3 regions of the Myxococcus guangdongensis genome follow, and region 3 is predicted to be linked to each of the others. Evidence: riboswitches for the same ligand, from Rfam matches in the RefSeq annotation. Region 3 holds a riboswitch; each other region holds the start of a gene.
What was found. A riboswitch is a leader RNA that binds a small molecule or an ion and turns the genes downstream of it on or off. The one in region 3 is predicted to bind cobalamin.
Positions count from the first base shown of each region.

Region 1 (9,930 bases), on a different contig from region 3:
CGCGCGTCGTCCACGGCGCGGGTGCCGCCCACCGCGCGAGGGCCTCCCGTACGTGGGGAGGGGCCACCGGGCGCCGGAGACAAGGGGGCGACGCGGGAGCCCGAGGGCTCGGTGAGCTGGGTCTTCGACGCAACACCGCGCGAGTTCTCGGGTCGGCCTGTCAGCGGCTCGACCCGCGGGCCGGGGTTCAGGCTCGAGTCTGGCGGCGTGGCCCTCGAACCGGACACGTCAGTGGAGGAGAGCGCCTTGCCGCCCTGTCCGCCGAGCATGTTCGAGAGCAGGGAGCCGCTCTGCTCGTTGCCTCCAGACGTCATGGAGGGGAGCGTGGAGGGGGTGCTCGCCTCGGGCGGATGGGACGCGGCGTCGGCGGGTGCGTGGTAGAGCTTGTAGCCGCCGATGCTCACGGCCGTGAGGGACGCGAGCCCCACCGCGAGCCGGATGCCGCGCCGTCGCCACTTCCGCGCGCGCTGCGCCCGCTGGATGCCCTTGAGCAGCCCGAGCGCCCGCGCGTTCTGCGCGTCCAGCGCCAGCACCTGGTTGAGGCAGCCGAGCGCGCGCGGCGTGCGCTTCTCCGCGAGCAGCCGCTCACCGCGCTCCAGCAGCGACGCGACGATGCGCTGGCGCGCGAGCTTCCGGTACGACGGCGGGTCGGCGAAGAACGACACCAGCTCCTCGCCCACGCGCGCGAAGCCCAGGCCCGCCAGATAATCCGCGAGCGCGTCGCGCAGCTTGCCGGCGTCCGGGTAGCGCTGCTGGGGATCTCTCTGCAGACAGCGCGCGCAGATGTCCGCCAGCTCATCCGACAGACAGGGGACGCGGCGGCGCGGGTCCTCGTAGTCGCCGTCGAGGATGCGCTTGAGCGTGGCGGTGGTGTTGGGCGCGGAGAAGGGCAGCCGGCCCGTCATGGCCGCGTAGAACATGATGCCCACGCTGAAGACGTCCGCCTCGGGGCCGGCCTCCAGCCCCTCGATGATCTCGGGGGACATGTGCGCGGGCGAGCCCACGAGCGTGCCCGTCACCGTCATCCGCTCCTCGATGTCGAGCAGCCGGGCGATGCCGAAGTCCATGAGCTTGAGGATGCCGTCCTCGCGCACCATGACGTTCTCGGGCTTCAAGTCGCGGTGGATGACGCCCGCCTCGTGGGCATGCGCGAGCGCCGCGGCCAGCTCGTGGATGACCATGGCCGCCAGCTCCGGCGGATCCAACGGCCCCTCGTCGAGCACCGTCTTGAGCGTCTGGCCGCGGATGTACTCGGTGACGATGAACGCGTCCTGCGCGTCCGCGGCGGAGAAGTCGAACACCTCGAGGATGTTGGGGTGGTGCAGCTTGGCCACCGCGCGAGCCTCGCGCGCGAGCCTCCGCCGCGACTCGTCCTTGCCCGCCAGATGGGGGTGCAGCACCTTCACGGCCACTTCACGATCCAGGGCGGTGTCGAGCCCTTTGTACACGACGCTCATGCCCCCCGAGCCGAGCTGCTCGAGGATGCGATAGCGACCGATATGGCGGCCGACGAGCGTCATGACGTGTGCGGCGAAAAGTGCCTTCCCCCTCCCTCAGTCCCCGAAGCTGATGCCCATGCTCTTCGCGAAGCGCACCAGCTCGCCGGAAGCATCCACCCGGCGCTCCTTGCGCGACTCGCTCAGCGGTACCGCGACGATTTCACCCGCGCGCAGGGCCACCATGTGGTCCCACTGTCCATCGCGCACCAGGTCCAGCACCTTGCAACCATAGCGCGTCGCGAGCACGCGGTCCGCCGCGCTCGGGCTGCCCCCGCGCTGCAGGTGGCCCAGCACATTCACGCGAATCTCCGCGTCCAGGTGCTGCGCCAGCAGGTCCGCGCACACCTTGCCGGAGCCGCCCAGCCGCACCACGCCGCGCCCGGGCAGGTCCTCGGCCTTGTCCAGCACCGCCAGCGTGCCGCCCACGGGGAAGGCGCCCTCGGAGATGGCGATGATGGAGAAGCTGCGGCGGCGCGTGGCCCTGCGGCGCAGCTTCTCCACGATGGACTCCACCCGGTAGGGAATCTCCGGGATGAGGATGACGTCCGCTCCGCCAGCAAGCCCGCTCTCGAGCGTGAGGAAGCCCGCGTGCCGGCCCATGATCTCCACCAGCATCACCCGGTCATGCGCCTCCGCCGTGGAGTGCAGCCGGTCCAACGCCTCCGTCACGATGAGTCGCGCGGTGTCGAAGCCGAACGTCTGGTCCGTGCCGCTCAAGTCGTTGTCGATGGTCTTCGGACAGCCCACCACCTTGAGGCCCTTCTCACTGAGCCGGTGGCCGATGGACAGCGTGCCGTCGCCGCCCACCGCGATGACGCCGTCGAGCTTCAGCGCCTCGCAGCGGCGCAGCACGTCGTCGGACACATCGCGCTCCACCCACCGTCCACCCTCCTTGAAGGCGTAGAGGAACGGGTTGGCGCGGTTGGACGTGCCCAGGATGGTGCCGCCCTTGGGGAGGATGCCGCGCGTGTCCTCCTCCGTGAGGGGACGCGTCAGGTCGGGCTCCACCAGGCCCATGTAGCCGTTCTCGATGCCGACGAACTCGTGGCCGAACTCGTGCGTGCCCCGCTTGACGAGGCCGCGGATGAGCGCGTTGAGCCCGGGGCAGTCTCCGCCACCGGTGAGGACTCCGAGTCTCAGTGAACGGGCCATAGGGGTCGGACGCGGGTGTCAGAGGCAGGAGTGCCCACCATGACAGGGACGTCGGACCTGATGATAGGAGGCCCCCGCGCCGGGGTGCAACGCGCGAATCACCTCATGGATCGGATTTCCGAGTGGAAACGCGAGCTTCCATCAGTCCCGCTTGAGGCGGCGACGAGAGGCGACCCGGTCCAACAGGGCCTGCAGCCGGGGCTGGGGCGCCTTGGGCAGCGCCTTGTCTGTCGGAGACTGTAGGGGCATCTCCTTCGCCATCCGGTAGACCTCGATCAACCGCTCCTTGAAGAGCTCGTTGTCGGGGCGCTCCTGGAGGGCGCGGCGGTAGGCGGCGGCGGCTCCGACGTAGTCCCCCAGGGCGAACAGGCGCTCACCCTCCTGGGCGGGTGAGGAGGGACCGAGCGGGAGCTCCGGCTCCTCGGGCGGTCGGGAGGCTTCCAGCTTCTGGAGCTCCAGGGGTTGGAGGGACTCGCGGAGGTTGGCGAGCTTGTCCGCGAGCGAGCTGTCATCCGGGAAGGCCAGGATGAGCGCCTCGTAGAGGTCGAGCGCCTCGACGAGCTCTCCACGGCGCAGCGCTCGGTCGGCGCGAGCCTCCATCTCCACCCGGGCTGCAGGATTCATCTCGGCGCGAGGTTACCCGCGCCCGACGGGGATGTCACAACGAAGGCGTGCGAGCGCTGACTTCGTGGTGCGCCGGGACGGTGGGCCTTGGGCCTGTGAAGCCGTGTCTTCTGGGTATCCATGGGTTCGTGCGGTGCGCGCGAGGTGGCCGCGTCGGGGGCGCGGGGGGCCTATGCTGCGCGGTGTGAGTCTCTCGTGGGTGGCCGCAGGAGGGTGGTTGTTGCTGTCGGGCGCGCTCGGCACCGAGCTGCGGCGCGACGGCTACGTGCTGCGTCCGCCCGAGGGGTTCCACATGGTGCGGTGGGAGCCCTACACGGGCTCGGTGGCGGGGGCGGTGACGTTGGATGCGGAGACGCCGAGGTCCCTGTCCGCGGCGCTCGCCGATGGTGAAGGGCCGGAGGCGGCGACGATGTTGGTGTCGGTGGTGGAGCGGAGCTTCTCCGCGAGCCCCTCCGAGCGTGACGACTTCGCGTCGGCGGTGATGCAGCACTTCCAGCGGGAGCTGGGGGTGGTGCTGTCGCCGGAGCGGGTGGACCGGATTGGCGGGGATGCGCCGCGCGTGGAGGTGCTGGGGACGCTGCGGGACGCGGGGCAGACGCGCACGGTGCTGGTGGCGGGGCTCGCGTCCGAGGGGCGGCACGCGGTGGTGGTGGTGAGCGCGCCCGCGGTGCGCTGGGAGCGGCTGGCCCCGGGGGTCCGCGCCTCACTGGAGACCTTCCGCCTGGAGCCGACGACGACGCCCGGCGCGGTTCCCCGGCGCGTGCTGGGCGCGCTCGCGGGAGCCCTGGCCGGTGCGCTGGTGGCGTCGTACGCGGCGTGGCGCCGAGGGCGCGCGGGTCGGATGGCCTCCGAGTCGTGACCGCCGCGCGGACCGAGCATCGGTGAGTCGACCGGATGGCGCCCTGTGTGGCGCCGCGAGCGGGCCGCATCGGAGGCGAGGCGACTCCACGCGTGCCTCGCGTGACGCCACCTCCTGAGATCCGCGCCGGAGCCCGGGGAATCGGCCCCGGCGCGTCTTCATACTCCGTGCTTCACCTCACCCCGCGCTCGGCTCGGGCGCGAGCGGAGGCACGGCCGTGGGCTTGCGGTGCTCGTCCAGCGCGACGAGCACGAAGCGCCCCCGGGTGCACAGCTCCCGCGCGCCGGTGAGCAGGTCCTCGGCGAACATCTCCACGTCCACGGTGACGGAGGTGCGGCCGGTGGCCGTCACGCGGCTGACCAGCTCCACGAGCTGCCCTTGCTGCACCGGCATGTGGAAGTCCACGCGCTCGCTGGAGGCGGTGACGACGGTGCGGCGCGTGTAGCGGCTGGCGGTGATGAACGCGGACATGTCCATCCACCGGAGGGCCTGACCTCCGAAGAGGGTGCCGTAGTGGTTGGTCTGATCCGGGAACACCATGTCCACCATCCGGGTCTCGGTGGCGGAGGAGGGGAGGGAGGGCTGCATCGGACTCATGGATGGACTCCTGGCCCACGGGCCGCCCCGGACGTGAAGACCTCCGACGGCGGCGGTGGGCCGCGATGGATGGCCTGACCTTCCCGCGAAGGTCGGGGGCGAAGCGCCACCCGGGGCGCTGTCCGCGTCCCAGGAGGGCTCGAGGCAGGTTTTCGGGCTCCGTGGGCTTGCTCCACCACCCGCCACGCATCGCGGCGCATGCTGGCGTCCTAGGCGCCGTCCCTTCCCAGCCCTCGTCAGTCGAGGACCAGTGTGTTCGACGGCGTTCGTTCCCACTGACCGCTGCGGGGCAGCTCCGGATTCGCACCGGATTCCCTTGCTAAACCCCATGGACCCCCATGAGGCACCTCGGGCGGGGCGGACCCTACCCGCTGCCCGGCGCGTCGCCAACAGGGCAGGTGGGTCGACGAGCGCACCGGAGCCCTCATGCCCTCTCCACTCGGTACCCACGCGCGCGCGGCGCTGGGATAGCGTGCGCCGCATCCATGTTCGTCTTCCTCCTCGTCGCCGTGCTGGGGCAGGCGCCGGCCGTCGCCCCATCGGAACCGGGCGCGCCCTCCACCGTCCGAAGCCAACCCGACGCCGTGCCCGCTCCCGCGCCCGAGCCTCCTCCGGCGGGCTTGCCTCCGGCCACCCACGAGCTCTTCCAGCGCATCCAGAACCGCGTCGCCCAGGTGCGCATCATCGAGCGTCGCTCGGGCACGCGCTCCTCCATCGGCTCCGCCTTCTTCGTCTCCGCCGACGGGTACGCCATCACCAACTACCACGTGGTCTCCGACGTGGTGCTCCATCCGGAGGACTACACCGCGCAGCTCGTGCTGCGCACCGGCGGGGAGCCCGTGCCCGCGCGCCTGGTCGACGTGGATGTGGTCCACGACCTGGCCGTCATCCGGATGGACGAGCCGGTGAAGGACTTCTTCGTCCTGGAGGACCGCGAGCCGCCGCAGGGCGCGCGCCTGTTCGCCATGGGCAACCCCCATGACCTGGGCACCACCATCGTCGAGGGCACCTACAACGGCTTCATCCAGGACTCCCTCTACGAGCGCCTGCACTTCAGCGGCGCCATCAACCCCGGCATGAGCGGAGGCCCCACGCTGACGGGGCAGGGCACCGTGGTGGGCGTCAACGTGGCCACCATGGGCAACCAGCTGGGCTTCCTGGTCCCGGTGCACCGCGCGAGGACGCTGCTCGGCCGGGCGCTGAAGATGGCGCCGGACGCGACGCCCGCGCTGCTGGAGACGGTGCGCGCGCAGCTCATCGACAACCAGCAGCGGCTCACCGAGCAGATGCTCGCGGCCTCGCTGCCGAAGCAGACCCTGGGCAGCTACCACGTCCCGGGCCGGTGGATTCCGTTCCTCAAGTGCTGGGGCGACACGCCGCACGACCCGGAGGTGCCGTACACCGTGACGAACTACCAGTGCTCGTCCGAGGAGGACATCTACCTGTCCTCGCGGCACCGCACCGGCGTGGTGGCCTTCCTGCATCAGCAGGCCTCCAGCCAGGAGCTGGGCGCGCTGCGCTTCTCCGCGCTCTACACCGCGCTGTCCTCGCAGGACCCGGACACGGTGGAGGCCTCGCGCGAGGACGTCACCAACTTCCGGTGCAGCTCCGAGTTCGTGGACGTGGGGGGCCTGCCCGTGCGCGCCGCCATGTGCCTGCGCGCGTACAAGCGCTTCCCGGGGCTCTATGACCTGGTGCTGCGCGCCGCCGCGCTCAACGCCAGCACCAGCGGGGTGGACACCAGCCTCACGCTGGGCGGCTTCACGGCGGACAACGCGCGCAAGCTGGCGCGCCGCTACCTGGAGGGGCTGTCGTGGACGAAGTGATCTTCCTCGAGGTGTTGGAGGGTGACTCCGTCCACACGCGTCACCGGCTGGAGCGCTTCCCGGCCACGGTGGGCCGCGCCTACTCGAACGACGTCATCCTGGACGACCCGAAGGTCTCCGCCGAGCACCTGCGCATCGACCGCCGCGAGGACGGCGCGCTCGTGCTGCGCGACGTGGGCAGCGACAACGGGACCTGGCGCGTGCAGCCCTGGGCGCAGCTGGCGGAGCTGGAGCTGGCGCCGGACACCCGCGTGGCCGTGGGGGACACGGTGCTGCGCTTCCGGGCCCGCGACCACGTGGTGCCGCCCACGGTGGTGAGCACCGTGTCCGCCGAGCCCCGCGAGCGCGTGTTCGAGCACCCGCGCGCCTTCCCCGTGGCGATGCTGTCCCTGCTGCTGTTCAGCGCGCTGGCGTCCTACCTGGGCAACTACGCGCGCACGGACTGGGGCGAGCTGACGGTGGCCCTGGTGATGCCCATGACGCTCACGCTGTTGTGGGCCGGAGGCTGGGCCGTGGCCAGCCGCATCTCCCGTCGCCACTTCCACTACCGCGCGCACGCGACCATCGGCGCGCTGGTGCTCCTGGGCGCCGTGGCGCTGCCGCTGCTGGTGGCCGCGCTGGGCTTCAGCCTGGGCCTGGGCGCCAGCCTCTCCTGGGTGTACCACGCGACGTTCCTCGGCCTGATGGGCTGGGGGCTCTTCTGGCACCTGCGCTACGTGGCGCGGTGGGAGCCGGCGCGGCTGGTGCGGGTGCTCGTCGTCGTGACGCTGGCCTTCGGCGCCGTGTCGCGCGCGAACGATTTGCTGGGCAACGAGCCCTTCAGCACGTCGCTGGACTTCTCCCGCACGCTGCTGCCGCCCGTCTTCCGCGTCGCCCGCGCCCAGCCGGTGGAGTCCTTCTTCGAGGACCTGGACGGGCTGCAGAAGCAGGTGGACGCCCTCGCCAAGGAGGAGTAGCGCCCGACGACGCCACGGGTGGGATGGTGATGTCAGACCTGGAAGGTAGCCTGCATCGCTTGGGTGGCTGAGCGACCAGGAGGTCCAGGTGCGAGTGAGCGTGGCGCCGGAGCTGTCGTCGTTCCGGGAGGTGGCGCGTGGGTTGTTGGTGCGCGGCATGCCTCCGGACCGGGTGGAGTTCGAACCGGGGCAGGAGTCGTGGGCGGAGTGGGTGGATCCGCTCCTGGCCGGTGGTGGCGCCCGGGCTGCCCCGGTGCTGCCCGCGGACTTCCTGTCCCTGGCGGAGAAGGTGGTGTGTCACCGGGACGCGGAGCGCTTCGCGTTGCTGTACCGCGTGCTCTGGCGGCTGACGCACGGTGAGCGGCGACTCCTGGAGAAGGACGCGGACCGGGACGTCCAGCGGCTGCGGCGCATGGAGCGCGCGGTGCGGCGGGACGTGCGGGAGCTGGTGATTCGCGTCCGGTTCCGTCGCGCCGCCTCGGATGGAGAGGCGCGCCATGTCGCGTGGTACCGGCCGGAGCACCTCGTCGTCCGGCTGGCCGCGCCCTTCCTCGTGGGGCGCTTCCCCTCGCTCCACTGGAGCCTCTTCACGCCGGACGCCAGCGCGCATTGGGACAGGGCACGGCTGTCCTTCGGTGCGGGGCTCGCGTTCTCGGAGTCCGGGGCGTCCCCCGCGCCTGTCGCCTCTCCGGAACCCGGCTGCGCGCGGCCGCGCGTGTTGCTGCTGGGGGACGTGCCCGGCACGCGCGAGGAAGGAGACGCGGCGTGCTTCGTGGGACCCTCGGGCCGGCTGTTGGAGCTGGTGCTCTCGCGCGCGGGGCTGCGGACCTCGGACCTGCGGGTGTCGCGGGCCCGGTGGCCGGGACGTCGCTCGGGGGCGCTCGCCTGGCCGGAGGCCCGGGCCCTGAGGGAGGAGCTGGCCTCGGAGGCGGCCCAGGTCCGTCCCCGGCTGCTGCTCGCGTTGGGCAGCGCCGCGGGGCAGGTGCTGCTGGGGCCGGGCTTCCGGCTGGACGTGGGGCGGGGGCGGCTGGTGCCCTCCGAGTGGGCCCCCGGCGCGCTGGCCACCTTCGCGCCGTGGGACGTGCTGCGGCGGCAGGACCCTCGGGAGCGCGCGGAGGCCCGCATCCACTTCGAGGCGGACGTCCGCGCGGCGGCGCAGTGGCTGAAGAGCCCGGCGTCGCTGGGCTCCTGAGCGGACACACGCGCCCCCCACGGGCGGCCTCGACAACGCGCGAAGCCGCCCTTCATATCGCCAGGGCCCCTGGATGGTTGCGCTCCGTGGGGCGCTGGCGGTGGGTGTGTCAGCGGGGTGGTAGTCTCGATGGGGCCCAGGTGCGCTTCTTGGAGAGGATGCCATGCGCCGTTCAGCCCTGACCCTGTTGTTGCTGTTGTGTGCCGCGTGCGCGCGGACTTCATCGGTGGTGCCGCGCCGCGGACCTCCCGTCACCGTGGTTCCACCGGAGCTGGCGCTCGAGTCGGGTGACTCACCCTGGGCCATCTCCATGCCCTTCGGCCTCGCGCAGGATGGCAGCGCCCTGGTGTTGCGCTTCCTGGAGCGGGCGGAGGCGTCGGGCGCGCGCTTCCTCAGCAACGTGCAGGTGGTGTTCGTCGCGGACGACGCGGGCACGTCCATGGAGTGCCGGACCCGTCTGATGCCGGAGGGCACCATCCCGCCGTGGAAGCCGCTGATTCGCACCGCGATGGCCGCGGGCGAGTACGCGCCCCTGAAGCTGGTCAGCCGCCCCGTGCCGGACGTGGTGGTGAGCTGCCAGGAGACGTGGGCCGTCACCATGGTCCCCCAGGCCATGCGCGTGTCCTCCATGGACCGCGCGCGCCCGGGGGAACTCCTCATCGGCGGCAACATGGTGCGCCGCCCGGAGGTGCGCTGCGGGCCGGTGGCCACCATGAGGCTGCTCACGCGCTACGCCTTCGAGGACGCCGTCAACTACGTGCCTCCGCGCATCGAGCGGATGGGCGAGCACCGCCCGGAGTTGAAGCTGCAGGAGACGGAGGCGGAGTGCTACCCGAGAGACCCTGCCGCCCCCGGCGTCAACCGCATCGAGGCGATGGCCTACGGCGGCGCGGGGCCTCGCGCCGCGCTCCTGGACGGCTCCATGCCTTTGATGGAGGCGCCCAGGTCCGGGCCCCAGATGGACCTCTGACGCCGCGCACGGCTCACATGCCGCGCAGCGCGTGGGGCAGGTAGGGCGCCTCGAGCTGTTGAAGCTCCTCCGCCGTGAGCTTGAGGTCCACGGCGCGCGCGGCGTCCTCCAGGTGCTCCATCTTCGTGGCGCCGATGATGGGCGCCGTCACCACCGGCCGCGACAGGAGCCACGCCAGGGCCACCTGCGCGGGCGGCACGTTGCGCGCCTCGGCCACCTTCCGGTTGGCCTCCGCCACCTCCCAGTCCCCCGGCT
Region 1 is NZ_JAJVKW010000016.1:205,700-215,629, forward strand. It holds gene LXT21_RS37245 (serine/threonine-protein kinase) at 1-1,520, opposite strand, end outside; gene LXT21_RS37250 (6-phosphofructokinase) at 1,554-2,651, opposite strand; gene LXT21_RS37255 (hypothetical protein) at 2,793-3,275, opposite strand; gene LXT21_RS37260 (hypothetical protein) at 3,448-4,134, shown strand; gene LXT21_RS37265 (acyl-CoA thioesterase) at 4,312-4,731, opposite strand; cobalamin riboswitch at 4,858-5,097, opposite strand; gene LXT21_RS37270 (S1C family serine protease) at 5,217-6,557, shown strand; gene LXT21_RS37275 (FHA domain-containing protein) at 6,545-7,513, shown strand; gene LXT21_RS37280 (DUF4130 domain-containing protein) at 7,602-8,705, shown strand; gene LXT21_RS37285 (hypothetical protein) at 8,869-9,675, shown strand; gene LXT21_RS37290 (aldo/keto reductase) at 9,689-9,930, opposite strand, start outside.
Region 1: it holds a riboswitch for cobalamin, as region 3 does, so the genes downstream of both, LXT21_RS37265 (acyl-CoA thioesterase) here and LXT21_RS11855 (TonB-dependent receptor plug domain-containing protein) in region 3, are expected to answer to the same signal.

Region 2 (9,930 bases), on a different contig from region 3:
GTGGGATGTGGGTACGGGCGCGCATGACGACGGCGCGGGCGTGGTGATGGTGATGGAGGCCGCGCGGCTCATCGCGAAGCTGCCCCAGGCGCCCCGGCGCACGGTGCGGGTGGTGCTGTACATGAACGAGGAGAACGGCCTGCGCGGTGGACGTGCATACGCGGAGGCGCACGCGGCGGAGCTGTCCAAGCACGTGGCCGCCATGGAGATGGACTCGGGTGGCGGGCGGCCGGTGGCGGTGAGCCTGCGCTCGGGGCCGGGTGGCAAGGAGCTGCTGGAGCCGTGGCTGTCGCCGCTGGTGGCGCTCGGCGCGGCGCAGTTCTCCACGCGTGAGGCCGGGGGCGCGGACATCAGCCCGCTCGTTCCCGCGCGCGTGCCGTTCTTCGGCGTGGAGGTGGATGCGAGCCGCTACTTCGATGTGCACCACACGCACGCGGACACGTTGGACAAGGTGGAGCCACAGGACCTGGCGCGCAGCACGGCCGCCACGGCGTGGGTGACGTACGCGATGGCGGAGTCCCCGGAGACGCTCGCGCGGCCGGAGGCGCCCACCGCGCCCCCGGGTGGCGGTGCGCCCGTGGCGACTCCTCCGAAGGCCGCGTCGGGGCACTGAGCGCAGGGCGGGGGCTCGGCCTTGCGGGCCCTCTGTGGCACCTGCGCGGGCTTTGATGCTGGTGACTTAATTTTGTCGATAGCGCCAAGAATGGCGCTAATCTTGCGCCAGTTTGGCGCTGAATGCGCCAGTATCGACAAAATTGAATGAAGCCTGAGAGACCCCACTTCAGAGAAGAGTTCTGGGAGAACCCACCGGCGCTTCCGCCGGGCGTGGAACTGGTGCGCCAGGAGGGGCTCGTCGTCCCTCGAACAGGTCCGGGAGGGGAGTCGGCCTATGACCTCGCGGAGGTCCGGCTTTCCGAGGCAAAGGTCCCAGTGTTGTTGAGCTACCGTGCGCCCTTGTTCCCCGCGCAGGTGGTGGCCCAGAAGGACAAGTTGCAGTCGCTCCGTGAGCAGCTTCGCCTCAGGGAGTCGGACGTCGGCAAGCTGCCGACCTTCCGAGTTCCGATGCTCGTCACCGACTCCGCGTCGCCCCGTGTGGTCGAGGCGTGCGCGAACAACGAACTCGCGCTGGTGGATCAACGCGGAACGTTCTTCCTGCGCGCGGGGAGCACCTTCATCAGGATTCAGGGGAGCGGTTCATCGAGTCGTGTCCCGCGTGAGCCCGTGTTCCACGGCAAGGGCAGTCGCATCGTGCGCGTGCTGCTCAAGTTCCCCGGCCGCCGCTGGACGGTGCGCGCTCTCTCGGACCAGACCCAGACGAGCTACACGTATGCCCACGGGGTCATCAAGCGGCTCACCCAGGAGGGACTGGTAGATGTCAGTGGCGGCGTGCGACTTCGCGAGCCTGTGGGCCTGTTGAAGACCTGGATGAAGCACGGGCGTCCCACGGCCATCTCGAAGGAGGGCTTCAACGCGCCCTCCACGACGCCGGATGTGCTCGACCGCGGATATCGAAGGCTGGAGTCACAGGGGATTCGCTCCATCTTCTCCCTGGCGAGTGGGCTTGAGCCCGATGAGCGATTCGTCTCGGGGCTACCTCACGGGCTCTATCTCTCGGGTTCGCTGGAGAGGGCCATCGATGCCTTCGGGTTGCGCCGGATGACGCCATACAACTTCTGGATTCTCCGCGCGGATCCTGCGGCGGAGACGGAGGTGGGTGGTGTCTACTTTGGCGAGAGGTCCCTCGCGCACGGCCCGGGCGTATCGCTCCCGCAGTTGGCCGTGGACTTCCAGCACAGTGGCGGGCGCGGCGAGGAACAGGCGGACGAGCTGCTGCGTCGCTTCGCGAAGTCGTTGCCGCTCGTCGAGGAATTGGAATGACCGACGAGGAGCGGTTCGACGAAATCCTGGGTGAACTCCGGGAGCTGTTACTCGACCTGGGCGCGCTCTCGACGCCTGTGATGCTCATCGGCGGACAGGTGCTTGCAGTGGAGTCGAAGCGCCGCGGGGGCACGGGAGTCATTTCCGTCGAGACGGACACGGGCGTGGCTGTGGAGCGAGGCTTCTCGTTCGAGCCCGACCTGCTGTTCGACATGGATGGCTCAGGGTTCATGGCGGAGCGGCTTCCTGAGGTGCTCAAGTCTCGAAACTTCGCGCGAACGAAATCGTACCGGTGGTCGAAGACGCTGCTCAGCGGCACGAGTATGGACTTGGACCTCTTCGCGCCGGATGACGTGGAGGTCGACGACCTTCCCACGCAGATGACGCGCCTGCCGGACTCGCGTGTCGCCCTGCGTCGGAGCCAGAGCGTATCGCTCCCCGTGGGTGGCAAGTCCCTGGTGATTCTGCTGCCCGACGCCGTGGGCTTCCTCACGATGAAGGAGCGAGCCAAGCGCGAGCAACGCCCGGAAAAGTTCAAAGACAGCTTCGACATGTTCGTCTACGTGAAGCTGGTGGGAGCCGAGTCTGTGCGTGCGGCGCTCGAATCTGCAGGGGAAGAAGGCCGGCTCTTGCGAGCGCGACTGAAGGACCTCTTCTGGAGCAGGGACGCGCCGGGCGTTCAGGATGTCCTCACGTACGCTTCGCAGCATTCCACCGACGAGCAGGAGTTGTTGGCGCAGGCCGTCGTCGATCTGTTCGAAGAGCTGTGAGGTCCACGCACACTCGGGGGAGGGGCGGCGGGGACAGGCACCCTCCCGCTCGCTCCCCACGGTCTTCGTTGACGCTCCGGGTTCGTCATGGTTGCTTGGCGCCCGGCCCGGCTCGGCCCGCTGGGGAGTGGTGAGCGCCTCGTGAAAGTGAATGCCGGAGACTCGCGAAGCCTTCGCGACCATGCCTTCTCCTCCGTGGTGGGCTGGCTCGCCGTGGAAGCGAGGCGTCTGCCCAATCCCGTGCCGCTGCTCTCGGGCCTGTGCGAACGGCTGACCGCGTGCGGCGTGCCCGTGTCGCGCGCCTCCATCGTCCTCTTCACGCTGCACCCGCTGCTGCACGCGAAGAGCTTCCGCTGGCGCCCTGGACATGACGCCACCTCGGAGGTCCATCCCCACGGCCTCCAGCACCTCCCCGCGTTCTCGAAGAGCCCCTTCAAGGCCCTGCGTGAGGGACTGCCCGTCATCCATCGCCGCCTGGAGCAGCCACTCCCGGACGGCGACTTCCCCATGTTCGCCGAGCTGCGCGCCGAGGGGCTCACCGAGTACCTCGCGCTGCCGGTGTGCTTCAGCGACGACTCGCGTCACGGTGTCTCCTGGGCCACCTCCGCGCCTGGGGGCTTCACCGATGCGCACCGTGCGCTGCTTCACGAACTGCATCCCATGCTGGAGCTGGTGATGGAGGTCTTCGCGCGCAAGGACATGACGGGCGTGCTGCTCGACACCTACCTGGGTCGAGACGCGGGACGCCGTGTCCTCCAGGGACAGATTCGACGCGGCGACGGCGAGACGACCTCCGCCGTCATCTGCCTGAGTGACCTGCGCAGCTTCACCGTGCTGTCGGACGCGCTGCCTCGCGACGCGCTGCTGGAGCTGCTCAACGCCTACTTCGAGACGATGGTCGGCGCCTTCCACTCGCACGGCGCGGAGGTGCTCAAGTTCATGGGCGACGCCGTGCTGGCCATCTTCCGCATCGACGAGCATGCGCTCGTGGAGGACCGCTGCGCCGCCGCCGCGCGCACCGTCCATGATGCGGTGCGTGCCAGCGAGCAGGACAATGCCTCACGCCGCCGCAAGGGTCTGCCCACCTACGAGTTCGGAACGTCCCTCCATGTCGGCGACGTGATGTACGGGAACATCGGCGCGTCGGACCGGCTCGACTTCACCGTCATCGGCCCCGCTGTGAACCTGGCCAGCCGCATCGCGGGCCTGTGCGCGGGGCTCAACGAGCCCGTGCTCCTCTCCGAGTCCTTCGTCTCCCACTACCGTGGCGATGTGAAGGACCTGGGTCACCACCCCGTCAAGGGCGTACCTCATCCCGTGCGCATCTACACGCTGGACTCGGAGTCCTCCGCGCTCACCGCCGCGTGAGCCGATTCACTCCGATGGCGCCGGTACCCGCGCGCGCCCGCGTTGCAGGGGCTGCTCGGGCAGCTTCAGCGTCACCAGGAACGCGAGCAGCGCGACGAAGATGGCGCAGCGGTACACCGCCTCCACCGCCCGCGTGAAGGACTCCTTCAGCGCCAGCGCTGTCCGGTCGACCGCCTCCAGCGCTCGCTGTTCCTTTGCGTCCACGTCGGAGACATGCTGCTCGCGTGGGGCCGCATCGCTCTCCCGCGCCCCCGGGCTCTGAAGAGTCTTCCGCTCGGCCTCCAACTCCGCGCGCACGCGCTCCTTCACCTTCTCCGCCTGGAAGGCCGACTGTGCCGGGCCCGCCTCGCTTCCCCCAACACCCGGCACCGCGGAGGCCAGCTCCGCGCGCAGCTTCGGCGGCAGCCCCTCCGTGGCGCTCGCCACACGGGTGCCCAGTTGATGCGACAGCGTCGTCGCGAACACCGCGCCCAACAACGCCACACCCAACGTCATCCCCAGCTGACGGAAGAACGTGGCCATCGCCGTGGCCACGCCGATGCGCTGCGGTGACACCGCGTTCTGGATGGCCAGCGTGTAGAGCGGAATCGACGGTCCCAGGCCCACGCCGACCAGGACCATCTTCACGGTGACCTCCGTCTGCGTCGACGTGGGCGTCAGCGTGAACCCCATCACCGTGAAGCCCACCATCAACACCCCCAGCGAGCCCAGCATCAGCCCCTTGTACCGGCCGATGCGCGACACCAGTTGCCCGCTGAGCACGTTGCCCGCCACCACGCCCAACGTCAGCGGTGTCAGCGTCAGCCCCGAGTGCGTGGCCGACAGCCCCACCACGTTCACCATGAACAACGGCAGGAACACCACGCCCGACAGGAACACCGCGCCGATGATGAACACCGCCACGTTCCCCAACGCGAACGTCCGGTCCTGGAACAGCTTCAAGTCCAACAGCGGCTCCTGCGCCCGCGTCTCCTCGCGCAGGAACAACACCGTCCCCATCGCCGCGAGCGCGAACAACCCCAGCACCTGCCACGAACCCCATGCCCATCCTCCACCGTGCGCCACCTGCTCCGCGCCACGTCCCAGGCTGAGCGCGAGCAACAGCGGCACCACCGCCAGCGCCAGCAGCACCGCGCCCGTCACATCCAGCTTCCCGCGCGAGGCCCCCGGAGGCTTGAGCGCCGGCATGCGCAAGAGCACGAGCGCGAGCGCCACCGCGCCCACCGGCAGGTTGATGAAGAACACCCAGTGCCATCCCAGCCGGTCCGTGATGAAGCCCCCGGCCAGCGGCCCCACCACGCTCGACAGACCGAACATCGCGCCGAACAGGCCCTGGTACTTGCCTCGCTCGCGCGGCGGATAGAGGTCCGCCACCACCGACAGCGACGCGGTGAAGAGCGCCGCGCTGCCCACTCCCTGCACCGCGCGATACAGGATGAGCGTCAGCGTCGAGCGCGACACGCCGCACAGGAAGCTGCCCAGCAGGAACACGATGATTCCCGCCGCCAGCACCGCGCGCCGGCCCAAGAGGTCCGACAGCTTCCCCCACACGGGCACCATCATCGTCGACGCGACCAGGTACGACGTCGTCAGCCACGGATAGAGCGCCGGAGAGATGCCCAGGTCCGCCTGGATGGAGGGGCCCGCCGTGGCCACAATCGTCTGGTCCAGCGCCGCGAGCAGCAGCCCGAGCAGCGCACCCGACATCGTGAACACCTTCTGTGCGCGGGTGAACGTGAAGGGCGCGGCAGCGGTGGTCGCGGCGGACGGAGCCATAGTCTCGGGGCGTCCTCCGACGCGGAGGGCCACCGATGAAGGTGACGCCTGCGCACGGGATGCGCCAGCGCTCATGCACGGCAGGTTGCTCGTCGAACATCCGTGAGCGCACAGCGGACGTCGCGTCCATGCGCGTCGAGCGCGCACCGGCGCTTCGCTTGACAGTCCGAAGAGGCGAACAGTACATACCGCCCCATGTTGGTGCCCGGACCTCGGTCCGAGCTTAAAAGGGAACCCGGTTCGATTCCGGGGCTGCCCCGCAGCGGTAAGTGAGAACGAGCCTCGTCATCCGCACTGGTTCCCTCGGGGAGCTGGGAAGCGACGAGTCGTAGGAAGCCGGCCCTCAAAAGCCGAAGCGCTCACGAGCCCGAAGACCTGCCCGCATCCGGCCGTGGGAGAAATCCACGGACGGTTTCGACCTGGAGCCGCGTGGGACGGCCGGAAGGTTCGAGCGGCGCTCGTGCCTCGACGGGCCCTCACGCACGCTCGACTTCTCCGACCTCCATCCCCCGTGTCTCCAGTCGCCCGTGGGGGCGAAGGTCGGTCCGTGGGCTCCAGTCGGAGCCTGGTGTGCGCTCACGCGTGCATCGCGACTGCCCTTCTTCCACGCGGGAGCCCTGTCGGGCGACCTCCGGTCGTCCGCGCTGCGTGGAGGACGGACGATGCGGGAAGAAGCCAGGCACACGGTGCGCTACCCCCAGGGGAACGTGCTGCTGCGCAATCTCGCGCGCGACTTCCCCGTGGTGACGCACGGTCAGGGCGTCCACCTCTTCGACGCGAGCGGCAAGCGCTACCTGGACGCCTCCGCCGGCGCGCTCGTGGCCAGCGTGGGCCACGGCAACCGCGAGGTGGCGGACCGCATCCACGAGCAGCTCCTGCGCGTCGCCTACGTCAACGGCACCCACTTCACCACCGACGTCACCGAGGAGCTCGCCTCGCGCCTGTGCGCCCACGCGCCCCAGGGGCTCACGCGCGCCGCGTTCCTCGGCTCGGGCTCCGAGGCGGTGGAGGCCGCGGTGAAGTTCGTCCGCCAGCTCTGGGTGGAGCGAGACGAGCCCCAGCGCGGCAAGGTCATCGCGCGCGTGCCCGGCTACCACGGCAACACGCTGTACGCGCTCTCGCTGTCGGGCCGGCCCCACTACAAGACCTTCTTCGGCCCCATGCTGGCGGAGGTCGTCACCACGGCCGCGCCGTACCCGTACCGCTCCGGCCTGGAGGACTACGCGCGCGACGGCGCCGAGCACTACGCGCGGCTGCTCGAGGAGACGATTCGCCGCGAGGGCCCGGACACCATCGCCGCCTTCATCGCGGAGCCCGTCATCGGCTCGTCCGCGGGCGCGTCGCCTCCGCCGCCCGGCTACTTCGAGCGCGTGAGCGCCGTGTGTCGCGAGTACGGCATCCTCACCATCGCCGACGAGGTGATGTGCGGCTGTGGTCGCACCGGCCGCTTCTTCGCCAGCGACCTCTACGGCTTCACGCCGGACGTGCTGGTGCTCGGCAAGGGCATCAGCGGGGGCTACGCGCCCTTGAGCGCGCTGCTCATCCGCGAAGAGCACCTGGAGGAGCTGCGCCGGGGCTCGGGCGGCTTCATGCACGCGCAGACGTACCTCCAGGCGCCCGCGATGACGGCGGCGGGGCTGGCGGTGCTCGACTACTACGAGCGGCACGACCTGGTGGCCCACGCCGAGCGCGTGGGCGCGCACCTCCAGCGACGGCTGCGCGAGGCGCTGGGCACGCTGCCGCACGTCGGCTCCGTGCAGGGCGTGGGGCTGATGGCCGGCATCGAGCTGGTCGAGGACATCGCGAGCAAGCGCCCCTTCCCGCGCGCGCGCAAGGTCATCGAGCGACTGCTCGCGGCGCTGTTCGAGCGAGGGCTCGTCCTCTGGTCCAACACGGGCCACGCGGACGGGACGAACGGGGACCTGCTCATGGTCGGCCCCCCGCTGGTCATCACCGAGGCGGAGGTCGACGAGCTGGTCGACACGCTCGCCCGCGGCATCCACCACTTCTTCCAGGAGGCGTCATGAGTTTCCGCATCACCTACTCGGTGCTGGAGGCGGACCTGTCCGCGCTGCACGCGCAGTTCGACGAGGCGCTCACCGCCGTGCGCTCGAAGCTGGGCGGAGAGCTGCCGTCGTGGCTCGGGGGCGAGGCGTTCCGGAGCGGAGACCTGCTTCAGAGCCGCAACCCGGCGCGGCCGGACGAGGTGCTCGTGTCCGTGCACCGCACGCCCGTGGCCGAGGTGGACCGGGTGGTGCGCGTGGCGCGCGAGGCCCAGCGCGGCTGGGGCGCGACGCCGTGGCAGGAGCGCGTGCGCATCCTCCGCCGCGCCGCGGACCTCATCTCCGAGCGGCGCATGGCGCTGTCCGCGCGCATGACGCTGGAGGTGGGCAAGAGCCGCCTCGAGTCGCTCGGTGACGTGGAGGAGTCCGCGGACCTGCTGCGCTACTACGCCGGTCAGCTCGAGCAGGCGGAGGGCTACTCGCGGCCCATGGCGCGGCTGTCCCCCAACGAGGACACGCGCAGCGTGCTGCGGCCCTACGGCGTCTTCGTCATCATCTCGCCGTTCAACTTCCCGCTCGCGCTCGCGGCGGGGATGAGCGGCGGCGCGCTGCTCGGCGGCAACAGCGTCATCCTCAAGCCCAGCGAGGAGACGCCCTGGTGCGCGGAGGGCCTGTACCAGGCGCTCGCCGACGCGGGCCTGCCTCCCGGCGTCTTCCAGGTCGCGCACGGCGAGGGCGAGACGGTGGGCGCGGCGCTGGTGCGCCACCCCGGCATCGACGGGGTGTCCTTCACCGGGAGCAAGGCGGTGGGCATGGAGCTCCACCGGCAGATGTCCACGGGCCGGGTGCGGCCGTGCCTCCTGGAGCTGGGCGGGAAGAACCCGGCCATCGTCTGTCGCGACGCGGACCTGGAGGCCGCCATCGAGGGTTGTTTCCGCTCCGCCTTCGGCATGTCCGGCCAGAAGTGCAGCGCGCTGTCGCGCATCTACGTGCACGAGTCGCTGTACAACGCGTTCACCGATGGCCTCGCCGCGAAGGCGCGCGCCGCGCAGGTGGGGGACCCGTCGCTCGCGTCCGTCTTCACCGGCCCCGTCATCAACGCGGCGGCGGTGAAGCGCTTCGAGCGCGCCGTGGACGAGGCCCGTCAGGACGGCGCGGTGATGGCCGGCGGTGGACGTCCTCGCCTGGATGCGGCGCTCGCGAAGGGGTACTTCGTGGAGCCCACGGTGGTGGCGCTGTCGCACGGACATCGCCTCATGCGCGAAGAGCTGTTCCTGCCCTTCGTCGGCGTGACGCGCTTCTCCACGTTGGACGAGGCGCTCCGGCTGGCCAACGACTGCGACTACGGCCTCACCGCCGGCATCTTCAGCCGCGGCGACGAGGACGTGGAGCGCTTCATGGCCCAGGCCGAGGCGGGCGTCCTCTACGCCAACCGCCGCACGGGCGCGACGACGGGCGCGTGGCCCGGCGTGCAGTCCTTCTGCGGTTGGAAGGGCAGCGGCGGGTCCGGCAAGGGCGGCTGCGGCCCCTACTACGTCGCTCAATTCATGCGCGAGCAGGCGCAGACACGGATGGGCTGACGCCCTCGACAGGAGACCTCCATGACCATGCTCCATCCCGAAGTGAAGACCGCCCTGCCGGGGCCGAAGGCGCGCGCCATCATCGAGCTGGACCAGCGCTTCAGCTCCCCCTCGTACATCAAGGAGTATCCGCTGGTCGTCGAGCGCGGCGAGGGCCCCTGGGTCCACGACGTCGACGGCAACCGCTTCCTCGACTTCATGGCGGGCATCGCCGTGGCCTCCACGGGCCACGCGCATCCGCACGTGGTGAAGGCCGTCCAGGAGGCCGCGGGCCGCTTCCTGCACATCTGCGGCACGGACTTCTACTACGACGCCTTCTCGAAGCTCTGCGCGCGGCTCGCCAGCTACCTGCCCGAGATGGGACCCAAGAAGGTCTTCCTCACCAACTCCGGCACGGAGGCGGTGGAGGGCGCCATCAAGCTGGCGCGGCACCACACGCGCCGCCAGTACATCGTCGCCTTCAAGGGCGGCTTCCACGGGCGCACGTACGGCGCCATCTCGCTCAACTCGTCGAAGGTGGCCCAGCGCGCCTTCTTCGGGCCGCTGCTGCCAGGC
Region 2 is NZ_JAJVKW010000012.1:39,638-49,567, reverse strand. It holds gene LXT21_RS31520 (M20/M25/M40 family metallo-hydrolase) at 1-613, shown strand, start outside; gene LXT21_RS31515 (hypothetical protein) at 760-1,878, shown strand; gene LXT21_RS31510 (hypothetical protein) at 1,875-2,648, shown strand; gene LXT21_RS45500 (adenylate/guanylate cyclase domain-containing protein) at 2,790-4,016, shown strand; gene LXT21_RS31500 (MDR family MFS transporter) at 4,023-5,792, opposite strand; cobalamin riboswitch at 5,975-6,189, shown strand; gene LXT21_RS31495 (aminotransferase family protein) at 6,455-7,819, shown strand; gene LXT21_RS31490 (aldehyde dehydrogenase family protein) at 7,816-9,375, shown strand; gene LXT21_RS31485 (acetyl ornithine aminotransferase family protein) at 9,397-9,930, shown strand, end outside.
Region 2: it holds a riboswitch for cobalamin, as region 3 does, so the genes downstream of both, LXT21_RS31495 (aminotransferase family protein) here and LXT21_RS11855 (TonB-dependent receptor plug domain-containing protein) in region 3, are expected to answer to the same signal.

Region 3 (9,930 bases):
CCGGTGAGCGACAGGGTGTCCACCTTGCGCGGCTGCGTGGGGTCGGAGATGTCCACGCGCGCCACGGCGTTGCCGTGCTGGAAGTTGGAGCTGCCGGTGCCGAAGAGCGGGATGTAGAGCAGGTTGCCGAAGCGCGCGAGTGCCTGGGGGCTGGTGTTCGGCCCCAGGTTCAACTGACCCACGGTGCGCAGGCCCAGGCCGTTGCCGTGGGCTGCGCCGTCGCGGCGGAGCACCTGGAGCGTGTTGTTCACCGAGTCGATGACGTACACGTGCGGCGGGTCCACGAGGATGTCATTGGGGGAGCCGGACACGACGCCCAACGAGTCCTCCTCCACGAGCGCGCCCAGGTTGCCGCCGGGGGCCTGGAGCAGCTTGCCGTTGGTCATGTCCGCGCCGAGCACGAAGCCATCCCAGGACGCGAGCGCCTGGATGCCCGCGCCGAACTCACGGCGAGGTCCGAGCTGGTCCGTCCCCGCCTGGATGCCCACGAGCTGACCGTTGGTGAAGCACGCGGCCACCACGTCGTAGGTGCAACGCCCGGCGCGGCAGGACTGCGCGTCGGGGCACACGTTGCCGCAGGCTCCGCAGTGGAGCGCATCCGTCTGGCCGTCCACGCACGCGCCGGAGCAGCGCAGCAGACCTTCGGAGCAGCCCTCGCGACAGGCGCCGGACTCGCAGACCTGTCCGGAGGCACAGGCCGAGCCACACGCGCCGCAGTGGGCGACGTCCGTCGCGGTGTCCACGCAGGCGCCGCCACAAGACACGGTGCCGGCGCGGCAACCACAGGCGCCGTCCTGACAGACCTCGCCCGAGGAGCACGTGGTGCCACAGGCGCCGCAGTGCGCGGTGTCGCCGCGCGTGTCCACACAGGCGCCGTCACAGACGACGAGGCCAGAGGTGCAGACCACGCCCTCGTCGGGACAGCCCGTGAGCACGAGCACCGAGACACAGAGCAGCGACAGGACGAGCCGCCTGGGCTCTACGAAGGAAGGTGCAGGGAGCATCGAGTCCTCACGAAGGGAGACACCAAGAACAGTTCAGGCTCACGGAGCACGCGGTGCATTCGAGCCCTCGGGAGCGGAAGGCGCCGGCTCGAGCGACACCGCGAGCGTCGCGTACGCCGCGCGCCCTGGCAGCGGGAAGCCGGTGAAGTCCTGCACCCGCGCGTCGAGCAGGTTCTTCACCTCGACCGACAGCGTCACCTCCGGCCGGTGCAGGAAGGTGCTGGAGGCTCCCACGCTCCACAGCGTGCGCGATGGCAGTGAGCGCGTGCCCGTGCGATTGACGAACTGCGAGGCCTGATACAGCACCTCGGTGCGAGCGTTGAGCCACTCCGGCCCCGCGCGCACACGCCCCACCCACTTCTGCCGCGGCCGATTGGGCAGGTCCTGATTGAAGTAGCGCGGGTCTCCCAATCGGTTCTGCGTGCGCAGCCACGTGTAGCCACCGCTCGCCGACAGCCACGAGAACAGCCGCGCCTCCGCCTCCAGCTCCGCGCCCCACACCCGCGCGGCGTCGAAGTTGTACGGCCGCGCCATCATCGGCGGATACAGCTCGTACGCGATGAGGTCCTCGTACAGCGCCGCGAAGCCGCCCGCCGTCACACTCCACCGCGGAGCCCCCGCCACCATCGCCTGGGAATCCCAGACCACCGCCGCGTCCGCGTAGAGCACCCGCTCGGGCCTCAACCCCGGATTGGGCAACAACGTCCCCTGCCGGATGTACAGCTCCAGGAACGACGGCGCGCGATGCGACTGTCCCGCGTTCGCGCGAATCCCCACACCGCCGCCCAATGACAACCACGCGCCGAGCTTCGGAGAGAACAGCCAGTAGGGCCCCACCCGCTCGAACCGCAGCGACGGCACGACGCTCAACACCTCGTCGACCAGCGCCCACTCGTCCATCACCATCACGCTGCCGCGCCACCAGCTCGCGGACTGCGCGCCCTTCGCCTGGGTGACCTGCTCCCCCGACGACGCCACCGTCGCCGTCAGCGCGTGCCCGCCCCCGAGCAGCGTCCGCCCCTCCAGCTCCACTCCGCCCACGACATGCCGCTGCGGCCCACCCGCGCCCAGCAGTCCACCCGTCACCTCCAGACCATCGCGACGGAAGAACCCCCTCGCACTCGCCTGCGTCCCCGACCACCGCACGCCCAAGGACAGCCGGTCCAAATCCTGTCGCCCCGCGGACTGGGGGTTCTGCACCGTGCCCGGAATCGCGCGGTCCTCCAGCGACAGCTCGGACAACACATCCAGCCGCGAGCCGCCCGGGAGCCGCCGCCGATACCGCAGCAGCACGCCGCCCCCCTTCGCGTCGTTGCGCGCGCGCGCCTCCGCCGTGACGGGGTTGTCTGGCACCGCGGGCAGCTCATCGAGCTCGTAGGCGAAGTCCCCATCGGAGCGCCCCGCGTGCAGCAGCACCAGCGCATTCCCATCCAACAGCGGCCCGGTGACGGCCACGTGCCCCAGCGCCGTGTTCCAGCTCCCGTAGACCACTTCCCCACTGGCTCGCACGTGCGACGACGGCGCGCGCGTGACGATGTTCACCGCGCCGCCGAGCCCTCCCGAGCCATAGCGCGCCCCCGCGCCGCCGCGCAGCACCTCCAGCCGCTCCACCAACGCGGCCGGCACCTGCGACAGGTCCGCCATGCCACCCGCGCCGTTGAGCGGGATTCCATCCAGGAACACCAACACCCCGTTCGACGCGGCGCCGCGCACCACCAGGCTCTTGCTCTGCCCGTAGCCGCCGGAGTCCTGCACCGCGAGCCCCACCGAGCCCACGAGCAGCTCCGCCGTGTCCCGGGCCTCGCCCGCATGCTCGCTGGCGTCGATGACGGTGATGGCGCCGGTGGGGTCGCGGCGCTCGGGCGAGTCCGGAGGCGGCGGCGCCTTGCCTCGCACCACCGTCGCGGGCACGACGGCGTCCTCCGACGCCTGCGCGTGCGCTCCGGAAGGCAGGCTGAGCGCCAGACACACCAGGTGCCCGGCGAGGAAGGTGCGCCGCATGCTCCGCCTTCCGCTCTCTCCATCGAAGAGAGAAGGCCATCCGCCCGTGTCGCCACGCGACACGTCCGCACCCTCGGGCAGGTCTCCTGGCTGATGGACTCCAGCTCCAGGCGCACGACGCGTCTGGCTGGAAGGGGGCTTCCGCCTTCCCCCGGAGCGTCCGCCTGGACACCGCCGGAGTGGCGACAACCGAAGTCCCCGGCCCTGACCTCAGGGCTGCCCATTCACAGTGGCGGGACCGCGCCGGAATCGCACCGGCTTCCCTCTTGAAAGCCCGACATGGGCACCCAAGGGCGCACCCCTTCTAGGAGCTGCCTACCAGCGCGTCAAGCGCACCCGGGACGACACCTGGCACGAGCGCGCGTAGGACTCGAAGGCGCTCGCCTGCAGGAACACCACCTGCGCGCTCCCCAGTCGCAGCGAGGCCTGGCTGAACAGCGGCGTCGAGCGCCCCGGCACAATCAACACCCCCTCCACGAAGGTGCCGCCGTGGCTCTCCAGGTCCGTCACGCTCCACACCTCGGTGTGCGGTTCCGGACGGAAGCGCGCGTGCTGCCGCGACACGGTGGGCTCGGGCAGGACGATGTCGCACTCGGGGCTGCGGCCCACCATCACCTCGGGCCCTCGCCCGGGGAAGCGCGGACACAGCTCGAACACCACGGGCTCCACGCCTCTCGAGGGAATCGGCACCTTCAGCGTCGGCGGCTCCAGCTGCGCCACAGCGCGCGGTCGGCTCGGCATGGAGTCCCACACCAGCACGGGCCACCCGACATCCCGCAGCAAGGCCTCGCGGTCCTCCTGGAGCCGGGACATCAGCGAGGACAAACGGTGGAGCACGACGAGCCCTCCAGGCCGGGAAGGTGTGCACGCAAACCTGTGCACGCCCCCGCGCCCTGTCCACCCCCCTGTATCACTCCACGGGCCCGCAGGCGCTCCCCAACGAGAGGATGTCCGAATCGTAGTGCAGCGCCAGCGCACCCGAGGACTCGATGTGCCGCACGAAGACGGAGCCGAACACCTCCGCGTTGCCACTGAGCGTCAGGGTGGCCCCGGGTGCATAGAGGTTTCCCGCGAGCACGCTGCCCGCGGAGATTCCCAGCGTTCCCGTCCCCGCCGCGTACACGCGCACCTTCGCGGGCGCCTCCACGGACCCCAGCATGAGCTGTCCGGCCACCGTCATGTCGCCGCCCACGAACAAGTCCAGCTCCCCCGGCGGAACCACCTCCACGGAGAGCCGCTCGCCGATGACGACGCTGCCTTGCACGAAGAGCGCCGTGCGCTCGCGCACCACGAGGTTCAGCCGGCCCTGACCCTCGATGCCCGTCAGGAAGAAGCGCCCGCACGGCAGCTCCAGCGTGCGCTCGCCGGTGAAGCCCTGCAGCGCCGAGGGCTCCAGGTCGATGACGGCGTTGTGGTTGTCGCGGGCGTGGTTGGCGATGAGTCCTTGGATGTCCACCACCGACGCGGTGTCCCCGCACGCGCACGGCGACACGGAGTCCACCGGCTCGCGAAGCACCTCGGCGGCGGTCACCGCGCCGGACATGCTGCGCTCCGCGGGCACCGCCAGCTTCCCCGCCACGTCCAGCGACGCCAGCCCCACGTCACCGCGCACCCACGCGTCCCCCGTCACCCGCGCGGACACGTTGCCGCTGAGCGGACCGCCGCTGTACAGCCCACCGCCCACCGACAGGCCGCGCCCCAGCAGGATGCCGTCCGCGCCGCCCGCGCTCAGCCCGCCGCCAATCGTCAGCGTGTCGTTGGCCGCGACGCCGCCGTTCGTCGCCACCGCGCCGCCCTGGCCTCCCGGCACGTACTTGCCCAGCGAGCTCTTGAACGCATCCGTGGTGAGCGACGCGCTGAAGGCCAGCCGCTCGCACGAGCACAGCGCATGGCGGAAGGCCCGCTCGGCCAGGTGCCCGCTGCACACCTTCGCGCCCGTGAGGCTGTCGCCCACCAACAACAGCGGCCCCGTGGACGCGCAGAAGGCGGCGTGGTCATCGGTGGGCTCCTCGCCCTCGCCCGTCGTCGGTCCGCCATCGGACGAGGCCACCGGCCCCGCGTCGTTGCGCGGCGTCTCGATGAAGGCCACCGGGTCCTTCACCTGGCACGCGCTCCAGGCGCCCACCAGCCCCAGCACGCAGAGGACCTTCGCCCCGGACTTCCACGGCGACACGTTCGCGCGACTCATCGACCTGAGACCTCCTTCAGCCGCTTCCGGGCCGATACGGCATGGGGCGAGTCGGGATGACGCGCGAGGAAGGCCTCCAACGCGCGCACCTCGCCGTCCCGCTCACCCAGCGCGCGCAGCGCCTCGGTGACACCGTGGCTCGCCTCTTCTTCCAACAGGCCCCCGGGCCATCCCTTCAGGGCCTCCTGGTACTGGCGCAACGCCCCGCGCGCATCGCCCAGGTGCTCCAGCCTCAACGCCCCCGAGGCCACGCGCGCGACGTACGCGGACATGCCCTGCGGCTCGGCCCGGATGACACGCAGGTAGAGCGCCTCCGCCGCCTTCCACTGTCCGGTGGCGCGATGCTCGTTGGCCCGGCGAAGCAGGTCCTCCGGCGCGGGCGCGGCGGACGGCGCGCTGCTCCGGGGCTTCACCGGAGCGATGGGCTCCAGGGTGACCGCATCGGGGACTGAAGGCACGGACCGCTCTCGCGCGACCGCCTCGGGCCCCGACGGCGCGGACCGCTCCGGCGCGACCGCCTCGGGCTCCCGAGGGACGGGCTCGGCGCGGGGCGTCATCGGCGGTGAGGGAGCGATGACCGCCGTGTCCTCCGGAGCAGCGGGCGCCTCGCGACCCGACAGCTGCCAGGTCGCGACCGCCGCGGCACCCACCACGAGCAGCGCCCCGCCCATCCACCAGTGCGGCCGGTGTCGACGACGCGGCGGCGACGACGGAGCGTCCAGGGTGGCCAGGAGCGCGGCCTGCACCAGCGCGGTGGACTTCTGCCGCGACAGCCGGCGCGCGGGGCCGGGGCCGTCATCCAGCGGCGCGAGCAGCTCGTTCGGCCCGTCCTCATCCACGAGCCGACTCATGTCGCACCTCCCTCCGGAGCGCCACCCGCATCCGTGGCCAGCGCGCGCAGCGCCGTGCGACCCAGCCGCAGGCGGCTGCGAATCGTCTCGAAGGGAATCCCCAGCTCGTCCGACACCTCCGGCACGCTCATGCCGAGCACATGGTGCAGCACCATCGCATGCCGTTGCTCGTCGGGGATACGGTCCAGCAACATCACCATGCGGCGGCGGTGGACGTACTCGTCCGGCGGCGCGTCCTCGGACGGCACCGCCATCAGCTCCGCCGGCTCCTCGCCCCTGCGCGCCTCGCTGCCCCGGGCGCGCTTGAGCCACGCGAAGGTGGTCCTCGCGACCACCCGGTCCACCCACGAGTGGAACTGCCCCTCGCCCCGGTACGAGGGCAGGCCCCGCAGCAGCGCGATGAGCGACTCCTGGGCGATGTCCTCCACGTCCCCGTCGCCGTGCACCAGGTAGCGCACCAGGTTGCGCACCCGGGGCAACAGCTCCAACAACAAGGACTCGGCGGCCTGCTTGCGTCCCTGGATGGCCGCCTGGATGCGCGGGTCCACTCCAGGTCGTGCCCTGCCGATGGCTTCCGGACCCGTGCTCGTCATCGACCCCATGGAGGGAGGTCGAGGCGAAAACGGGTCATCACCGCTCATGGCAGCAGCACCAGCGCCAGGGACGCCCTCGGCCGGACGGCCCAGCCCTGATTTCGCGGCACGAAGTTTCCGTTCTCGGAGTAACCCAGCTCGGGCCGCCCCACCGCCGCGTCGGCGGCCACGGACAGCTCCACGGCGAGCAGCCGCGAGAAGCCCCACCGCAGGGACGTGTCGGGCCCCACCAGCAGCGCGGGGATGAAGCGCGGATTGGCCGCCTGGATGCCCGGGAAGTGCGACTCCGTGCTGCGGCCGAAGAGCAGCAGGCCCGCTCCCGCGCCCACACCCCAGCGCAGCTCGCCCACCTGCAGCAACGGGAAGTCCCACCAGAGCCCGCCCGAGTACTGCTCCAGCTTCACGTCGGTGCGCCCATCCGGGAGCATGCGCGCCAGGCTCAGCGAGAGCAGCAGCCGCAGCCGCCCCGAGGGGAACTCCCACCCCGAGCCAATCAACAGCCCCTGGTGACCGGAGTCCGTGTATCCATCCAGCGCGGCGAGTCCGCCCACCAGCACCTGCCAGCGCAGGGAGCGTGAGTCCTTCGAGGCCGGCGGATAGGTCCACAGCTCCGGCGGCACGACGACGGGCCCGGACGTGGGCTCGAGCACGGGCGCGGGCGGCGCGGGAACCTCCACCACCTCGCCCAGGGGTGTGCCCGCCTCCACCGCGCGCAGGGCGGAGCGCACCACCAGCGCCACGGCCTCGGCGCCCGCGGACCACTCGAGCGCGCCGGGGTGTCCTTCCAACTTCGCGGTGCGAACGAAGAGGTGACGGCTGCCGGGCTCTGCGAAGTGGACGCGCAGCTCGGCGCCGGAGCGCTGGAACCAGAGGACAGCGCGGGCCTGGTGCGCGTCCGCGAGCGCGACGGCGGAGCGCCACTGGTCCTGGGGTGGGCCCTCCAGTGAAGGTCCCGGCATGGCGCGCAGCTCCACGGGCAAATCACTGCTCTGTCCGCGCACGCGCTCGAGCAGGGCGCCGTCCTCCTCGGAGGCGATGCGCGCCACGGCCAGCCATGCGCCGCCGCCGTGCTCCGCGCGAACCTCCACGCCCAGGCACAGGGCGGCGACGAGCCCCAGCCGAATCAACACGACGCCCGATGCCATGAACGCGAGGCTAGCGTTTCGCGTGTGGCCGAAGGAAGCCCCCGGGTTCCCCGGACCCGCTGCACAGCAGGTGCATCGGAAAAGACGCGCCGCGCCTGCAATCCCGAGCGAACAGGCGACACTTCCCCTCGTGCCGCCGGCTGCCCTCGCGCTGCGTGGAGTCAGCGCTGGACGCTCGGGGGTGAGCGCAGCTCGCGGCTGACGGCCTCCGCGTCGCGGAAGACCCGTAGGAGGTTGCCGCCCAGGATTTTGTGGAGCTGCTCTTTCGTGTAGCCCCGGGCGAGCAGCGCCTCGGTGATTCGCGGCAGGTCCGCCACCGAGTCGAGTCCCTGCGGCGCGGAGTTGATGCCATCGAAGTCCGAGCCCAGGCCCACGTGGTCCACGCCGGCCACCTTGGCGATGTGGTCGATGTGGTCGATGACCGCCTTGAGCGGAGGACGCGGCACCTTGGCGGCCCACTCCCAGCCAGCCTGGGACTGGGCGCGGAAGCGCGTCACGGGGTCGGAGTTCTTGTGCTTCGCCTCCACCGCGGCCAGCGCGGCGCCGCGCTCCTCGGACATGGCGGCGTAGCCCTTGCGGAAGTCGTCGTCGACGAAGGCGGAGAAGAAGTTCACCATGACGACGCCTCGGTTGGCGGCCACGGCCTTGAGCATCTCGTCCGTCATGTTGCGCGGGTGGTCCGTGAGCGCGCGAGCGGACGAGTGCGACGCGATGACGGGCGCGCGCGTCGCCTTCAACGTGTCGAAGAACGTCTTGTCCGACACGTGCGAGATGTCCACGAGCATGCCCAGCCGGTTCATCTCCCGCACCACGTCGCGGCCGAAGTCGGTGAGGCCGTCGTGGTGCTTCACGGAGGTGTCGGTGATGTCGCCGGACGAGTCGGCCCACTCGTTCGTGTTGGACCAGGTGAGCGTCATGTAGCGCACGCCCAGCCGGTAGAAGTCGCGCAGCACGCCCAAATCATTCTGGATGGCGTGGCCGCCCTCGACGCCGAGCAGCGTGGCCAGCTTCTTCTGCTTGCCGGAGCGCGCGGCGACGATGTCCTTCGACGACAGCGCGAGCACCATCTGGTCCGGGTGCCGCTCCACCGCGGTGTGCACCGAGTCGATGATGCGCAGCGCCTGGTGCGTATAGCGGCCGGCGTACTCCTTGGGCTCCACCCAGATGGAGAAGAAGGCCGCGCCCAGGTTGCCCTCCCGCGCGCGCGACAGGTCCAGGTGGCCCTGGCCATTGGGCGGCTTGGAGCCCACGTCGAAGCCCTCGTTGAGCATGCGCAGGGGCGTGTCCACGTGGGTGTCGATGATGAGCGCCGAGTCATGGATGGCGCGGGCCTTGGCGGAGACGGGCGCGGGCTCGGCGGCGAGCGATGGGGGGGTTCCCAGGACGACCAGGGCGGCGAGGACGGAGCGGTTCACGCAAGGCACCTCGGGACGGCGGGACAGGTGGGCGCACTCTTCCACGGAGAGGGGATGCGTTGAAGCCGCGTCTCGCCAGGACGAACCTGCGTCCGGGCGCGACGCACGCCCCTCGGACAAGGCTCGGCGAGGGGCACCTCTCCGCGCTCTCCCGAGCGAAATCAGCCCTGGCGTGACGCATGCACAACATCCGGCCTGGCCCCTCTGGACGCAGTGCGCTCCCCCCATGCGCACCCGCCCTCGTCCGAGGAGGAGACAAGGAGCCGGTCGATGTTGTGGCAGATCACGGCAACGCAAGAGGCAGGCGGCATCAACATCACCTACGACCTCGAATGGCTGCACCGGGTCATGATCGCGTCCGCGAACTCGATGGTGCCGTTCACGAGGTTCTCCTTGGGGGCGGACCTGGACAATCGGTCCTACCCCCGCTCGTACAGCCCGGGCTTCGTGCTGGGCCGGGGCAAGCCGGTCGATACCTCCTCGAAGGGCGGTGGACGACAGCGGCTCGGCAACGAGGGCGACCTGTACGCGCTGCTCGCCCTGTTCGAGGAGGGGTGCGCCGACCTGCCCGTCCCGCTCAGCGACATCGCCATCCTGTCCAAGCGGGCCGTGTGCCAGGCGGTGCTCGACACCTTCACGCAGAAGGGCAAGACCTTCCATGTCGAGGGAGGCACCCTGCTCCCGATGGAGCGGGGCCCCGGCTGGCAGATTCACGGCTATCCGATGCTGTGCA
Region 3 is NZ_JAJVKW010000003.1:578,355-588,284, reverse strand. It holds gene LXT21_RS11860 (MXAN_6577-like cysteine-rich protein) at 1-1,004, opposite strand, end outside; gene LXT21_RS11855 (TonB-dependent receptor plug domain-containing protein) at 1,044-3,005, opposite strand; cobalamin riboswitch at 3,065-3,311, opposite strand; gene LXT21_RS11850 (FHA domain-containing protein) at 3,321-3,842, opposite strand; gene LXT21_RS11845 (DUF7305 domain-containing protein) at 3,916-5,193, opposite strand; gene LXT21_RS11840 (tetratricopeptide repeat protein) at 5,190-6,044, opposite strand; gene LXT21_RS11835 (RNA polymerase sigma factor) at 6,041-6,637, opposite strand; gene LXT21_RS45180 (hypothetical protein) at 6,682-7,782, opposite strand; gene LXT21_RS11825 (dipeptidase) at 7,944-9,197, opposite strand; gene LXT21_RS11820 (hypothetical protein) at 9,468-9,930, shown strand, end outside.